4 regions of the Lysinibacillus sp. C5.1 genome follow, and region 4 is predicted to be linked to each of the others. Evidence: riboswitches for the same ligand, from Rfam matches in the RefSeq annotation. Region 4 holds a riboswitch; each other region holds the start of a gene.
What was found. Region 4 has a riboswitch for cobalamin ahead of I5435_RS02345 (ABC transporter substrate-binding protein). Riboswitches for the same ligand answer to the same signal wherever they lie in the genome.
Positions count from the first base shown of each region.

Region 1: another riboswitch for cobalamin. It lies ahead of cobT (nicotinate-nucleotide--dimethylbenzimidazole phosphoribosyltransferase); the one in region 4 lies ahead of I5435_RS02345 (ABC transporter substrate-binding protein).
Region 2: another riboswitch for cobalamin. It lies ahead of I5435_RS13735 ((2Fe-2S) ferredoxin domain-containing protein); the one in region 4 lies ahead of I5435_RS02345 (ABC transporter substrate-binding protein).
Region 3: another riboswitch for cobalamin. It lies ahead of I5435_RS21250 (hypothetical protein); the one in region 4 lies ahead of I5435_RS02345 (ABC transporter substrate-binding protein).

Region 1 covers NZ_CP066226.1:1,176,058-1,180,235, forward strand. The annotation lists gene I5435_RS05380 (alpha/beta fold hydrolase) at 1-19, shown strand, start outside; gene miaA (tRNA (adenosine(37)-N6)-dimethylallyltransferase MiaA) at 6-890, shown strand; gene hfq (RNA chaperone Hfq) at 998-1,228, shown strand; gene I5435_RS05395 (rhodanese-like domain-containing protein) at 1,327-1,629, shown strand; cobalamin riboswitch at 1,754-1,928, shown strand; gene cobT (nicotinate-nucleotide--dimethylbenzimidazole phosphoribosyltransferase) at 2,039-3,094, shown strand; gene I5435_RS05405 (trimeric intracellular cation channel family protein) at 3,315-3,920, opposite strand; gene I5435_RS05410 (methionine gamma-lyase family protein) at 4,068-4,178, shown strand, end outside.
Region 2 covers NZ_CP066226.1:2,820,260-2,824,437, forward strand. The annotation lists gene cobJ (precorrin-3B C(17)-methyltransferase) at 1-1,200, opposite strand, end outside; gene I5435_RS13735 ((2Fe-2S) ferredoxin domain-containing protein) at 1,204-1,575, opposite strand; cobalamin riboswitch at 1,712-1,891, opposite strand; cobalamin riboswitch at 2,148-2,331, shown strand; gene I5435_RS13740 (energy-coupling factor ABC transporter permease) at 2,475-3,221, shown strand; gene I5435_RS13745 (energy-coupling factor ABC transporter substrate-binding protein) at 3,223-3,495, shown strand; gene cbiQ (cobalt ECF transporter T component CbiQ) at 3,499-4,178, shown strand, end outside.
Region 3 covers NZ_CP066226.1:4,326,670-4,330,847, reverse strand. The annotation lists gene I5435_RS21260 (hypothetical protein) at 46-594, shown strand; gene I5435_RS21255 (glutathione peroxidase) at 865-1,410, shown strand; cobalamin riboswitch at 1,565-1,766, shown strand; gene I5435_RS21250 (hypothetical protein) at 1,921-2,463, shown strand; gene I5435_RS21245 (ABC transporter substrate-binding protein) at 2,465-3,424, shown strand; gene I5435_RS21240 (tyrosine-protein phosphatase) at 3,991-4,178, shown strand, end outside.
Region 4 covers NZ_CP066226.1:505,442-509,619, reverse strand. The annotation lists gene I5435_RS02355 (adenosylcobinamide amidohydrolase) at 1-614, opposite strand, end outside; gene I5435_RS02350 (FecCD family ABC transporter permease) at 611-1,612, opposite strand; gene I5435_RS02345 (ABC transporter substrate-binding protein) at 1,609-2,574, opposite strand; cobalamin riboswitch at 2,789-2,974, opposite strand; gene I5435_RS02340 (acyl-CoA dehydrogenase family protein) at 3,139-4,178, opposite strand, start outside.

The DNA of each region.
Region 1 (4,178 bases), 670 kb from region 4:
AAAGTATGATAGAAAATAAAATACAGCAAGCAGAGGTCGTAGCAATTGTTGGGCCAACAGCTTCAGGTAAAACAGCACTAAGCATTGAACTAGCCAAAAAGTACAATGGTGAAATTATTAATGGCGATTCCATGCAAATTTATAAAGGTTTAGATATTGGTACAGCGAAAATTACTGAAGAAGAGATGGAAGGTGTGCCACATCACTTATTAAGCTTCAAAGAGCCAACGGAATCCTTTTCAGTAGCGGAATACCAAGCGTTAGTACGCTCTAAAATTAATGAGATACAGGCGCGTGGTAAGCTACCGATTATTGTTGGAGGTTCTGGCCTATATGTACAAGCAGTCCTTTATGATTTTCAATTTACAGACGAGCAGGTTGATGACCTAGCACGTAAAGCTTATTATGAGGAGCTAGAAAAGTTAGGTCCAGAAGCTATGCATGCTAAGTTAGCAGCACTTGATCCGAAAACTGCTGAAACAATTCATCCAAACAATACAAGACGTGTGATTCGAGCGTTAGAAATGATTGAATTAAGTGGTGTTTCAAAGGCGTCAGAGGAACACAATCGTGGAGAAATCCCATTGTATCGCCACTTAATTATAGGACTTGGTCAAAATATGTCTCGCGAAGAACTTTATGAGCGCATTAATCTCCGAGTGGATGTCATGATGGATAAAGGGCTACTGCAAGAAGTGCAGGGACTATGGCAACAAAATATTCGAGGTGTACAGTCGATTCAAGCGATCGGTTATAAGGAATTGTATGATTACTTAGATGGTAGATGTACATTAGAAGAAGCAATCGAAAATTTAAAGCAAAATTCTCGACGTTATGCGAAAAGACAGTTGACTTATTTCCGCAATAAAATGGATATTCATTTTATTTGAAAAGACTAAAAACTTTAATAATTTCTAAAAATTACTAATTGATAAATTGGTAGAACATGCTACTATAGGAATGAAGAGGTAGAAAGAGAGTAGGGGAGGCGCATTCTATGAAATCAATCAATTTGCAAGATACGTTTTTGAACCATCTACGTAAAAACAGTGTTTTTGTAACTGTGTTTCTGTTAAACGGGTTCCAGTTAAAAGGAACTGTGAAATCCTATGATAACTTTACAGTATTATTAGTAGATGCTGAAAGTAAACAGCATCTCATTTACAAACACGCAATTTCTACATTCGTTCCAGCAAAGCAAGTCGAATTTTTAGAGGCAGAAGAATAAATAAAGTAAATAGAAACAGTTAGTGTTACATCACTAGCTGTTTTTTTTCGTTCACGCTATAATGTAATAGGAAATTGATATATTGGAGGATTTTATAGATGAAATCGATGGATACAACACAATTATTAGAACGATTAGATGCAAACGAAGACCTTTACATTATTGATGTGCGAGAAGACGATGAAGTAGCACAAGGTGTTATCCCTGGTGCGCAACATATTGCACTTGGGACAATCCCTGAGCGCTTGGATGAATTAGATACGACTAAACCATATATTATCGTTTGTAAAGCAGGTGGACGTTCTGCAAATGCTTGTGCATACTTAGAAGCACAAGGCTTTGACGTAACAAACCTTGAAGGTGGCATGCTTGCTTATGATGGAGAATTAGAATTTAAATAAGAAGATATATCGAGGTATGTAACAGGTCAGCTTGTTAAGTACCTCGTTTTTTATTGGACTAAAGTGCGAGTACAAAAATTTTTTCAATATTGACACTAAAAACACTTTGTCGTAAATTTAAAGTAATTACATAAAAGCATTAGGTGCCCACTTTGGGAGAATAGGGAATAAAGTGAAAATCTTTAGCGGTCCCACCACTGTAAAACGGAGTTTTATAGAGAATACCACTAGCATAGCTGGGAAGGTTCTATAAAATGTTGAAATTGAGCCAGGAGACCTGCCTAATTGCTTCGGATGATATAGACGATGGAAAAGTCTGTAGTTTATTTGTTATGAGATAAACTACAGGTTTTTCCATTTTTTTATTTCAATCTTTATGTAATAGGCTATTTAAAAAGGAGAAATGAACATGCAATTATTACAACAAACACTTCAACAGATTCAACATGCTAATAACGAAATAATGGAAAAAGCAAGGGACTATATAGATTCTCTTAGCAAGCCACCAAGTAGCTTAGGAAAACTTGAATCACTGGCTATACAATTGGCTGGTATTACAGGAGAGCTCTATCCTAAAATTGATAACAAAGCAATTATTGTCTGTGCAGGCGATCACGGTGTGTGTGATGAAGCCGTAACATCCAATCCGCAAGATGTAACATTTCTTCAAACATTAAATTTTCCAAAAGGGATAACAGGTGTTTGTGCTATTGCAAACATAACGAATGCCAAAATTGTAACAGTGGACGTAGGGGTAAAACAGGATATTCCGCTCGATGCGGGTGTTATAATAAAAAAAATAAAATACGGGACGGATAACATGGCAAAAGGTCCAGCCATGACAAGGGAAGAAGCCATTCAATCAATTGAAGTAGGAATTGAAGTAGCAACGGCAGAAATAGCACAAGGAGTTAATGTATTGGGTACAGGTGAAATGGGGATTGGCAATACTACACCAAGTGCGGCTATCTTATCCGTACTGCATGCGTGTCACCCACAAGAAGTGACAGGATTCGGTGCAGGGGTTGGATCAGGAGGAATTGCGCATAAAGTTGAAGTCATTCAAAACGCCATTGCCTTAAATAAACCGAATCGTCATGATGCGATTGATGTACTTGCAAAAGTGGGTGGGTTAGAGATAGGTGCGATGGCTGGTGTAATTCTGGCGGCTGCTGCCAATCGTAAGCCCGTTGTAATTGATGGCTTTATTTCGACAGTCGCTGCTCTTATCGCTTATGAACTCGAACCGAAAGTGCAAGATTATATTATTCCTTCCCATGCCTCTGAAGAACCGGGGGCAAAAATAGCTGCTGAACTGTTAGGAGTGGAGCCGATGCTTCATATGAACATGCGATTGGGAGAGGGTTCTGGTGCAGCTTTAGCCTTTCCAATACTCGATGCAGCTTGCTCTATGGTGAGCAACATGGCGACATTAGCTGAGTCTGTCGGGCTGGTAGAGAAGTAATCATTTGTTAAGTGCCGATAGGGAAAAATCATAGTTAAACATTTAAAGAGTAATTGTCTATAGCCAAAAGGAAGCTGGGGCAAAAGAGAAAAAGTGTTAGATTGAACCCAATCAATCTAACACTTTTCTGCTATGCCGTTGTTACCCGCTATCAACAACTAGGTGAACACTTCTAATTTTTTATTTATTGCAAAAGCAAGAATAGCTAAGTTCTACATCCTTAAGCTCGATTCAATTTTCGCAAAGGTAAGCGCCATTTCTTCATATATGAAAGTACTCGTAAAATTGTAATTACCCCGAATAACACGTATAAAAAGATATCTCCTTCTAGTAATTCCAATCCAATAAGTAGACCAGCAAGTGCTGCCCAGACACCGTAGATTTCATCACGTAGCACGAGTGGCTTACGTCCTGCCAATAAATCACGAACTATTCCACCACCTGAACCAGTTAAGACTGCGGCTACAATAACCGCACTAATGGGCATATTGAGCTTCACTGCATATAATGCCCCTTGTATAGCAAAAGCCGATAAGCCTATAGCATCTGTAAAATTGCCCCAACGATGCCAATGCTGTATAAGATGATGAGGAAAAATAAAAAATATCGTAATGGCAGCGATTGCAATTTGAAACATCATATCCTGTCCCCACAACGTTGTAACTGGTAAACCGATAAGTAAATTACGAATGGCACCGCCACCGAATGCAGTTACAATGCCAAGTATATATACACCGAATAAATCGTATTCTTCTTCCATTGCAATTATTGCCCCGGAAATAGCGAAGGCAATTGTCCCAATTATGCTAAAAACTTCCCAAGCCATCACTTTCCCTCCTTAAACGAGAATAATTTGTAGTAAGTCCGCCCCTTAGCTTAGCGTATTTAACAGCTAGACACAATAGCATTTTTTGCAGGGTTGCAAACAAATTGATAAGATAGGAAAGAACAATTTGAAACGGAGACGAAAACAATGACTTTTACAACCCATTTAACAGCAGAAACGTTAGCATTAGCGGAAAAAATTGAGGAAAGAGTCCGCCCATATCATACGAAAGTAGAAAATATGGCGTTCTTCAACCAG
Region 2 (4,178 bases), 2.3 Mb from region 4:
TTTCAACTTCTCTGTTATCGCTTGTGGTTCTGTCGTTGGGATTTTCAAGTGAATTTGATGGTCTGGCGTATACTCCATCGTGCCTTCATCTCCCACCACTTCAGCCAATGCCATCATCTGCTGTGGTGTAAAAAATTTATTTGCTACCCCAGGGCTAACAGCTAGTTCAAAAATTGACTCCATTTTTTGTTGAACTAGCTTTGGTGTGGCTTTTGTTGCAGTTGTCCCCTGCACCATTGCAAGTGCTGTTGCTGCCATTTCTAAAGACGATTTTGTCGGTGTTGATACAGGCGTAATGGCAATATTACTTTTCATCCGTCCTGCATTTGGATCTGCCGCAAAATCATGGCTTGCAGTACCTGTTTCTTGGTTCATTGCCCACGGTTCATTTTCTTCTCTTAAACGCTGATGAGGACGTAAAGGCTGTTGTTCTTCCCCGAGCGTATATTTACGTTGATAGCCTCGCGGTGTAATCATTTTATTATCATAGAAAAACGTCGAAGAGTTGCCGATAATAACCGTTGTTAACATGCCGATATCATGCTCAAGCATCTCTGCTAAAGTCGTCATCGTAATTTCCTGACGCTCTCGGTAGGCACTCTTGACAAGACCTACAGGCGTATCAGGCGAGCGATATTCAAGTAAAATTCGCTGGGCTTCTACAATTTGACGTGTACGGCGACCACTTTTTGGATTATATAAAGCGATGACAAAATCTGCCATAGCTGCTGCTTCCACACGCTTGGCGATTAAATTCCATGGCGTTAAATGGTCACTTAAACTAATGGTACAAGAGTCATGCATAATCGGTGCACCTAGTAAACTTGCACAGGAATTAATAGCTGAAATACCTGGTACGATTTCGACTTCAACACCTGTTGCTTCTGTCCAACCAAGCTCAATAAGCACTTCATAGACAAGCCCCGCCATCCCATATACACCCGAATCTCCACTTGAAATAACGGATACAATATTGCCAGCTTCCGCTTGACGTACTGCTTCTTGCGCTCGTGAAACTTCTTCTGTCATGCCCGTACTAACAATCGACTTTGCACTAACTAAATCTTGAATAAGCTCAACATACGTTTTATAGCCAATAATAAATTCACTTTGTTGCAGTGCCTCCACAGCACGAGTCGTAATATGGTTAAAATCACCAGGGCCAAAGCCCACAACAAAAATCTTTCCTTTTTGCGCCATTTTTTACCCCTCTTTCACCTTATCGATGCCTTTAATGGCTGTTGTTTGCGGTGTACGCTGTAATGTACCTTCTTTCAGTGTAAAAACATGTTCACTATGTAAAGAGTCATGGTTTAAATCTTGTACAAGTGTTCTTCCGTGTTCAACCGATGGCACACGATACCAATTTCCTTGTGGATAAGCGATGACAACACAGGCATCTTTGCATCTGCCATTACAGCGCGTTCTTGTCGTATGTATTTCCTTATCAAGTGCTAATTTCTCGATTTCATCTCGTATTGCTAGGGTAATTTCCTCTGCCTCTTTTTTCATGCAGCTACTGCCATTACAAATAAAAAGATGCGTTTTCATTCCCTCTAAGTTCCAAGTTGTCATTGCTTTTCTCCCCTCATTTACTTTTAGGAAAAAGAAAAAACCTTCACTCTATATCGAAGAGTAAAGGTTTTGTAGAAGCCAAAATAAAAACGAATATACACGTATCCGCTCTCGCTTCACTTCTCCCTCCGAAAAGTTTGCATGCCATCAATAAGCAGGTTTCCTGACTTAAGCTTCCTTTTACTCTCGCGCCTTCCCAAGTTTTCAGTGGCATTGCGATTTCATCAGCTATTACAGTAGCGGGGGCTGTATCGGATTTACACCGATTTCCCTATTATCTCGAACTTTTTCGAGCACTTATAGATGTATCTATATTAAATTGAAATGCTGTAAGTTTTTAAAATGAATTGAAAAACTGTCTCTATCATAGCCTATTTTTTTCATACTTTTCAACATTTCTTTTTCATTTATTAGATTTTTAATAAAATTTCAACAAGTATTTCATTGATAGCGACCGTTATTCTCTTGTATTTATCTGAATTTTCTAGAATGTCAAACAACGAAAAAATTTTTTTATAAAAAAAGGATAGCTTGCGAATGGAAAAACATGTTACACTGTGTCGTGAAATCTCACAATTTCATCTTTTTTCGGTGCGAAGTGTAGCCATTTCGCTTAAAAGGGAAGCCGGTTCAAGTCCGGCGCGGTCCCGCCACTGTACTAGGGAGTTTTATAGAGAATGTCACTGTCCAATGGACGGGAAGACCTATAAAACGTTGAACTAAAGCCAGGAGACCTGCCGAAAAAAACGTGATCGTTTCAACCTACGAGGATAGGTGTGCGGCTTAGCAGATGATGATTCTATTTGCTTTTTCAGCTATGCACTTTTCCTAAATTAGGAGAAGTGCTTTTTTTATTGCGCACGCTACATTCGAAAATTTTGATTTAAGGAGGAGAGATTTTGAAATTATCTTTTTGGAAACTTAGTTACTTCCTACTAGCATTTTTACTAGTACCAAAACAAGCATTTGCCATGCACATCATGGAAGGATTTTTACCGATTGAATGGGCGATATTTTGGTGGATTATTTCGATTCCATTTATTATTTTAGGGTTACGCTCAATTCGCAAAACAATTGATGAAAACCCTGAAACGAAAATGATATTAGGGCTATCAGGGGCATTTGCATTCGTCTTATCTGCATTAAAGATTCCATCTGTTACGGGCAGTTGCTCACACCCTACTGGTGTTGGACTTGGCACAGTCCTGTTTGGCCCATTAGCAATGAGTGTGATTGGGACAATCGTCTTATTATTCCAATCGTTACTATTAGCGCATGGTGGCATTACCACTCTTGGCGCAAATGCTTTTTCCATGGCGATTGTAGGACCAATGATTGCGTATGCTGTTTTTAAAGGTGCTCAAAAAATCGGTCTATCCTTTTCTCTCGCTGTCTTTTTTGCAGCAATGCTTGGGGATTTGGGTACATATGTTGTCACATCCGTTCAACTTGCACTTGCCTTCCCTTCAGAAGTGGGAGGCTTTATGGCTTCATTCACGAAATTCGCAGGGATTTTCGCGTTAACACAAATTCCTCTAGCGATTAGTGAAGGGATTTTAACTGTCATTGTGATGAATTTCTTAAAAAAATACAATGTAAGCGAATTAAAAGCTTTACGTGTTTTCTCTGCAAAGGAGGCACATTAACATGAAGAAAAATTTACTGTTATTAGCTATTGTGATATTTTTAGCAATCATCCCTCTATTCATCCAAAAAGGCGCTGAATTCGGCGGTGCTGATGGTGAAGCTGAAGCAGCCATTGGTGAAATAAACAAAGAATACGAACCATGGTTTGAAAGCTTATGGGAGCCACCAAGTGGTGAAATTGAAAGTCTATTATTCGTCTTACAAGCCGCTATTGGCGCTGGTTTTATTGGCTATTTCGTGGGCTATATGCGCGGTAAGCATAAAGAAGGTTAAACGATGTTACTCATTGATAAGTATGCTTATATGAATAAACTAGCGTCCGTTCATCCGTTAGAAAAAATGACGTTCTCCCTTGGGTTGTTGCTATTGTCGCTTATCATGAGAGATGAACAAATTTCACTCATTACATTTCTTGTAATGAGTGCTTTTATCATTTTAGGCGCAAAAATTCCTTTACAATATTATGCAAAACTCCTGCTTTTACCGAGTTTTTTCTTGCTCTCCAGTTTACTATCTATTTTGATTTCGATTGCACCTGCTGCTAGTATTTTGCCGGCGCATCTATGGACATTTTCGCTAAGCCAGTGGACCATTTTTATAGGAAATGACAGCTTGATAACAGCGCGGCACCTGTTTTTCACCGTTTTGGGCAGTATTAGTTGTTTATATTTTTTAATTTTAACGACTTCCGTACAATCCATTTGTTATGTCTTACGGCAATGGCGGTTGCCAGCTTTATTTGTGGAGTTGGTAGAGCTAACATACCGTTTTATTTTTATCTTTTTGAACAGCATGCAAAAAATTCATCTTGCACAACAAGCACGTCTTGGTTATCAATCACCCATGCAATGGCTTCGGTCGATTTCCATGCTTATTGCAGCACTGTTTGCCGAAATGTTCCAACGCAGTCGCGAACTAAATAATGCGATGCAGGCACGCGGTGGCGAAGCTGTCTA
Region 3 (4,178 bases), 870 kb from region 4:
TAAAATTTAAAAACGTTCTGAAAGTAATGAAGGTAGGGATAAATCATGGAAAAAGAGATTTTAGAGCTTTTTAGTAATTTAACAGAGCGTGACCGTGAAATTGAATACGAGTCTTATAGAAAATTGATGAAGATTGTGCAAGAACCAGTTGATTGGACATATGCAGTTTGGGAACAACTTGTTAAAGCCCTTACATATAATAATGGACATGCGCGTGCGCGTGCTGCACAGTTTTTATGTGCATTAGCAGCAAAGAGTGATCCAGAAGAGCGTGTTCTTGATGATTTTCTAAAAATCTGGGCAGTGACGTATGATGAAAGTAAAGTAACAGCAAGACAGGCATTACAAGCAATCTGGCAAATTGGGCTTGCTGGACAGGTTCAAAGAGATTTAATTGTTTCTTATTTAGCGAAAAGGTTCCAAACTTGTATGGATGAAAAACAACCAACACTTATTCGTTATGATATAATTGTCTCTTTTAAGAAGTTATTTGATGCTACTAATGATCATAAACTATTGGATATTGCGATGAGGTTAATTGAAGAAGAGCAAGATACAAAATGTAAAAAGAAATATAAAACAGCCATCCGTTAACATAGCGAGATGGCTATTTTTATGGTGAGCGAGTTATTTTGAAGAAAGAAAAGTTATTGTTATAATGAAAAAAACAGTATTTTTGATTCATATAAATATAGGTCTTATTTACTTATATGGAATTTAGTATGCAATAGTTACTAAATTTCTAAAAAGCGACAAAACCATTTGTTGAGGAATAAGCAACATAATTATTCACGCAATATACAGGGTGAGGGGTTATAGTTGGTCATTCTATATAAAAAATAGTAACTAGAAAGGGTCGAGATAATGGGTATTTATAATTATTTAGTAAAGAAGCCAAACGGTGAAATTTTATCAATGGAAACATATCGTGGAAAGACGATGCTAATTGTCAACACAGCTAACCAATGTGATTTTACATATCAATTCGAAGATTTACAGAAAATGTATGATAAATATGGCGAGAATAATTTCGTTGTGCTTGGTTTCCCTTGTAATCAATTTGGAGAACAAAACCCAGAAGATGGAGCAAAGACGATTAAACTTTGTCAAATTAACTACGGGGTAACGTTCCCAATCTTTGAAATAGTTCAGGTAAATGGCGAAGGGACACATCCATTATTCAATTATTTAAAGCACGAAGTAGATTTTCGTGAATTCGGCAAAGCCAATATGCAGGAAAAGATGTTAGCAGAATCAATTATCCAAATTGCTCCTAGCTTTTTAGATGGGCGTAATATTCGTTGGAACTTTACGAAATTTTTAGTAGATAATCAAGGTAATATAGTGGAACGCTTCGAACCAACCGATTCCCAACTAGATATTGAGCAAGCAATTGAAAAAATTTTATAGCTAGCTCTTTTAGTCAGAATTATTAGGAAAGAATAACGAATAGCTGGTCATGATGTAGAAATAGTGCTAAGTAGTGTGTGGATATATTCGATTATGCTTCAATTTCATAACTATTTTTTTAAATCCATATATGATAAACTGCTATTCAAGTGAATAATTCTTGCAGAATAATGGTGCTAATTTAGCATAATCGGGAATTCGGTGTAAGACCGAAGCTGTTTCCGCAACTGTAAGTACAAAAATCATAATACATGCCACTGTCCAAAGACAACAGGATGGGAAGGCTTTATGAGCGCTACGAAATAAAGGTAGCAAACTGTACGAGCCAGGAGACCGACCGTTATTTAATGTATAAAAACTCTTCGGAAGCTAGGAGGATATACGGCAAATACATTAGCTGTCTTCGTCAGATAACACTATATATGCTATTTTCGTCGTTCCCTAGGGAGCGACGTTTTTTTATGCACCTTTTAAGCAAAATCTGTTCATGAAAGAAAGAAGGGGTTACAGATGAAAAAAGATGCGCGTTATTCTTGTTACCCGTTCATGCGTGAAAAAATATCTACAGTTGATTTTGAAATCCGTACAGATAGTTTAACAACGCATATCGGTGTAGCATTGGCTGCTGTAAAAGCCGAAGAAGTTGAAGTAGTTGGGGCAGATTTATTGACTATTTTGCCAATGGCATATCATGTCAATGGCTCGGTACGCGGCAAACTAGCGGTAACGGAAGAAGATTTATCATGGCTCAGTGATCGTTATGATTTTTATGTAGGACATGTAAAGGAACAAATTCAAAATTTTGTTTTGCCACAAGGCACGGGGGCTGCAACTGCGCTTCACTTATGTCGGAGTGAGGCAAAAAAATCGTACCGTGTGCTACACAAAGTGTCAGAGGAAAGGGAAGTACCGGACATTCTTTTCGACTACTTAGGATTACTAGCTAATGTATTTTTTGTTATGGCTGTTTACATGAATCAACAGGCTGGAATCGCTGAAATCCCGTTTATTAGTAAATCATATCCAATGAAGAAAAAGAAGGAGAATGAATAAAGTGAAAAAACTATTAAAATTCCAATGGCTTACTGTGTTAATGCTTGCGCTTGTATTGACAGGATGCGGCACAGCAGATAAAGCGAAAAATGACGATACATCTAAATCAGACCAACAAGTTGAGCAAAGTGGCTATAAAGTTAAGGATGATCGCGCTGTAGAAGTAGCATTTGATGCAGTACCGAAAACTGTTGTGTCATTACAACCAAGTAACACAGAAATTTTATTTGCACTAGGTGTTGGCGATAAAGTTGTCGGAGCTACAGAATATGATACGTACCCAGAAGAAGCAAAAAACATCGAACGTGTGTCAGATTCAGTGACATTTAATAGCGAACGAATTGTAGCCTTAAAGCCAGATGTTGTCATTGCGTACTCTACAGGAAATGAAGAGACACTAGATGCACTAAAAGGTCTTGAAGATGCAGGTGTAAAAGTATTTGTTATTCAATCAGCTGCATCATTTGAAGATGTTTATGGAGATATTCAACAACTTGCTGAAGTGATGGGTGTACAAGATAAAGGTGAGCAATTAAACAAAGAGATTAAAGCGAAAATTGCTGATGTTCAAGCAAAAGTAAAAAGTGTAGAAACACCAAAAAATGTTTACTTAGAAATTAGCCCAAAACCTGATATTTATACAACAGCAGCTGGTACTTTCCAACAGGAAATTTTAAATGCTGCAAATGTCAACAATGTATTTGGTGACCAAACAGGATGGGTAAAGGTTGCAGAGGAAGATGTTATTGCGAAAAATCCTCAAGTTATTTTAACAACTGTCAACTATGTAAAAGACCCAGTAGGGGAAATTCTAGGACGTGATGGATGGAATACGATTACAGCTATTGAAGATAAAGCAGTAAATGCTATTGATACAGATATTTCAAATCGTCCAGGACCTCGTATCGGGGAAGCTGTTGAGATGGTTGCAAAAGCTGTATATCCTGAGTTATTTAAATAAGGATAAACGGTAAAAACCTTTCATAATAGCTTAGGCAAAAGAGAAAAGAGGCTGGGACATAACCCTAAAATTCTAAATAGAGATACATTGGTTTTGATAAATTTTTGCTAAGAAAATATATAGAACATATTTACTATTATTTCTTTTGCAATGAATAATAAATTAGAAGGGTTCCCTAGTTGTTGGTAGCGGAGGTGGTGACTCTAGCGGGAAAAGCACATTATGTTAGATGCAACAGACCGCGCGTAGCGAGGGTTGCGGCTTACGGTGTGCCCGCAGAAAGCACCGCCGAAGCGGACAATACTGGCGCAGCAAAAAAGTGTTAGATTGACTGTCATCAATCTAACACTTTTTCTCTTTTTTCCATTATTTGTTTTTGCTATGCCGTTGTTGCCTGCTGGCATTTCTTCCTTTGTAGAAAGCATTTGCCTTAGCGGACAATAGCGTGATTCATGTTTTAAAATAAATATAGTTGAATAAATAAGGCATTGGATAATTGGTATTATCTTTGTTTGTTCTATAAAATAGAAGTAGAAATGATTGCTAACATAAGGGAGGCGTAGTGGATGACACAGTTTGACATGAAAGTTATTCCGTTTGAGGCAGTCTTGAATTTCCGCGACATGGGTGGCTATAAGACGAGGGATGGTCGTATCGTAAAGAATGGCTTACTATATCGTTCAGCTGCACTTGGTAAGATGACACAAGCGGATAAGGTGCGCTTTGAAACATTAGGGGTAAAAACAATTTTTGA
Region 4 (4,178 bases):
TAAAGAGAGGCTAAATTCATGTCATGTAGCACCATAATAACTGTTAAACCGCACTCGATTGCTTCCTTACGCACCATATCCAAAAGTTGACGTTGATGGGCAATATCTAAGTGATTGGTCGGCTCATCTAGCAATAATACTTCTGCTGTTTGCGCCAAAGCTTGCGCTACAAAAACCCGTTGTTGCTCGCCGCCCGATAGAAATTCCATCGATGTATGCTCATAGCGTGCTACGCCTGTTTGATCCATGGCATATTGAACAGCTCGTTCATCCTGCTCTGACCAATTGGAAAAAAAACCAGATTGATGCGGGTAACGACCGAGCGATACCGCTTCCCGCACGGTATTTGAAAATGCATTGGCATGTAATTGTGGTAAGACGGCCATCTTTTTCGCCAGCGCGCGTGGACTATAGTGTTTAATATTTTTGCCATCTAAAAAAACCGTTCCTGCTGTTGCAGGCAATAGACCACTAATGACTTTCAATAATGTCGATTTACCACTACCATTCGGTCCTAAAATGCCAAGGATTTTCCCCTTTTCAACGGTAAAACTAACATCTTTGACGATAGGTACGTCCTCATAGCCACCCGATAGGTGTTCAACGATAATCATACACGTACCCCCTTGCTTCTACGTTGCTTATAGAAAATATAAGAAAAGACAGGAGCACCGATAAATGCAGTAATAACGCCTATTGGTAATTCCCGAGGGATAATGATCGTTCGCGCCACTAAATCACAAATAATTAGCAATGTTGCGCCGTTGATAAATGATAACGGCAATAGATGACGGTGATCCGAACCCCAAATCATGCGTGTCATATGTGGCACAACTAAACCGACAAAACCGATTGTGCCAGAAACAGCAACAGCCGCACCAGTCAGCATGGAGCCCCCTACTAAAATTAAATATTTACTACGCTTTACATTGACACCTAAATGCTTTGCACGTTCTTCTCCGTATAATAGAACATTGAGCTCTCGTCTTTGCGTCCACAGAATAGCAGAACCTATGACAACAAATGGTGTAATCATCTGCACATACGGCCAGCCCCGCATCGAAACTGAACCAAGCAACCAGCCTATCACTTGGCGGAGTTCTTCTCCTGATAATGCAATCATTAAGGATATAAGAGATCCTAAAAAAGAACTAAAAATAACACCTGTTAAAATAAGTGTTTCCATTTTCAGTGCACGGTCGACTATTCTGGCAAAGCTCATGACAGCTACCATTGTTAGTACCGCACCCACCATACTAAGCGTTGGTAATGCATACAGCCCGACAACCGGTATCGAGATACCAAAAAATAATGTCACCACAGCACCTACTGACGCTCCCGAAGATACACCTAGTGTATAAGGATCTGCCAATGGATTCTTTAATAATCCTTGGAAGGCTGCCCCTGCAATCGCCAACGATGCGCCAACAAGTCCTGCCAGCAATACGCGTGGCAACCTAATTTTCCATAAAATATTAGCGGCTGTTTCATCTGCCGCCCTATTCCAAAATACTTCAAATGGAATATGAACCGAGCCTATTGATACGCCACACCAGATGCTAACAAGAAGTAACGTAATGGCTGTAATATAGGCTAATAATGCTCTACTCACTCGAAAGCCTCTGGATAGACGGCTTTCGCTAACTCTTCAAGCCCATCTGCTAAACGCAGGCCTTGACGACTTGTTAAATTTTCATCTACTTGTACAATTGCTTTATTTTTTACAGCTGTAATAGTATCAAAGCCTGCACGTTGCGGAATTTTCGTTAAAATATTTGGCACATAATCGTATGTGACAACGATGACATCTGGATTTTTTGTAATAATTTGCTCCGCATCAATTTTGAACCAACCAGTTGTATCGGCTGCAATATTTTCAGCATGAATCATATTTAGCATTTCCTGCATAAATGTATCCTTACCAGGTGTGTAGATTTCAGGCTCATCTGACGTTTCGACAAAGACTTTCTTTGGTTCCACATCCTGCAATTTCGCTTGGATTTCTTCCACTTTGGCTTTCATATTAGCAATAATTTTTTGTGCCTCCGGTAACTTACCAGTTGCGCGTCCTAATTGCTCAATCGTCGTATAAGTTTCATTAAAATCGCTTGCATTCGCCACTACAAATACCTTTACACCTGCTGCCTCAAGCTGCTCCATCGCTCCATCTAAAGAAGCCATTCCTGATTCATGAGCAAACACAATATCTGGCTGTAAGGCGATAATTTGTTCAATATTGAACTCCATACTGCCGACTTTTTCTTTTTTAGCTGCCTCCGGTGGATAATCATCATAATCATTGACGCCGACAATTTCGTCATCTAAGCCAAGCCCAAATAATATTTCTGTATTACTCGGAATAAGAGAAACAATTTTTTCAGGCGGTGCTTCTAGCACGATATCTTTGCCAGTAGCATCTTTTATTGTCACTGGAAATGTTGCTTCTTCTTGTTTGGTTACTTGTTGCTCCTGCTGCTCTGATGCAGATTGCTCGTTTTTCGGTTGTGCTCCACATGCTGCAAGTAAACCCATTGCCAAAAATGCTGATAATCCTATCTTCCAATACTTTTTCATTGTGAATCCTCCTTAGATTGTATGTGCATTTTTTAGCTCTGTTAACTTGATTGATCGATAGTATAGGGATTGTCATTATTAAATATGGAGATTGCTCACCTTTATTTTCAATGGTTATCGATAGTCGCCTTACAAAACATAAAAAAAGCCCTCGTCCATTTAACGAGAGGCGGGCTTGCACAAAAAAACCACCATCCTATCCTCGTAGGCTGAAATGTAATGTTCTATAAAGGCAGGTCTCCTGGCTCGTGCTCCAAATGCTTTTTCATGCCTTCCCAAAATAGCTTTCAGTGGCATCCATTGAAAAAACTCACACTTACAGTGGCGGGACCGCATCGGAATTACACCGATTTCCCTTTTCACTTTACTTAAGTAAAGAACCTTTATAATATTCAGTTGATTTTATTATACATGAAAATAGAAATAGGGAACGATAAAAAAAGTGACACCATTCTATGTGCTTCAAAAATTGTGTGCGTGCCTGACACCCTAAAGACGGTAGATAAACTCACAAAAATTTGAGTTTATCTACCGTCTGAAAACTTTTTAAAAAGGCTTATTTCCTTACATAATATCTGAAAAATACTGGACCGTTTTCATGGGTGCGCCAATTTCGCGTAATGCCCATGTATTTTCTAAATATATATCTGCTAGCTTTTCGTATTTGCCACCAAATTTAGCTGCCCATTCGACTGCTACTACACTTTCATAGAGATGAGCCATTTTTTCGGCTACTCCCTTTGCCTCGTATGATTTAGTAGCTTCATCCAGACAACTAAATATTTGTAATGTACCTTCTAATTTCGCTAGTTGCTCTTCCACAATTTGCACTAATGAGCCATTTGCTAATTTAGTCAACCGCTCATGCATTACTCGTACAAATAATTCATGGGCAAAATATTTATCGACTAAGCGAATAAGCTCTAATGCTAAAATATTCGCTGTACCTTCCCACACCGTAAGTACTTGCGCATCTCTAAGCAAACGAGGCGTAACAAAATCTTCAATATAGCCATTTCCCCCATGTAATTCAATCGCTTCGCTTGCATAATGTACCGCTTGTTCAGCCGTTTCTTTCTTCATAATGGCGATATTCAAGCGATTAAGAATCATATCCTGCTCATCGCCCTGACCACTCGTTACCCTGTCATACAATTGAATAAGGTCGAAAACAGTAGCCACTTCTACATGGACCTTCGCCGCATATTTCCCTAATGTATCTTGAATCATAGGATATTGAATTAAAGGTTGCCCAAATGCATTCCGATTAGTCACATAATGCTTCGCCTCTAAAAATCCGCGACGCATAATACCGATAGAAGCCACTGCATTGCAAATTCTAGATAAATTAAGCGCCTCTAACATATAATAGATTCCTTTATTTGGTTCCCCAACGACATATGCTAACGAACCATCAAACTCTACCTCACCTGATGGCACTGCTCTCACACCGAGCTTATCTTTTAAACGACGAATGCGAAGGTTGTTTATCTTACCATTGTCTAGACGCCAAGGGACCGCAAATAATGTTAAACCTTTCGAACCTGTAGATGCGCCCTCAATGCGTGCTAAAACCATTGCCACACCACACATTCCTACATTCG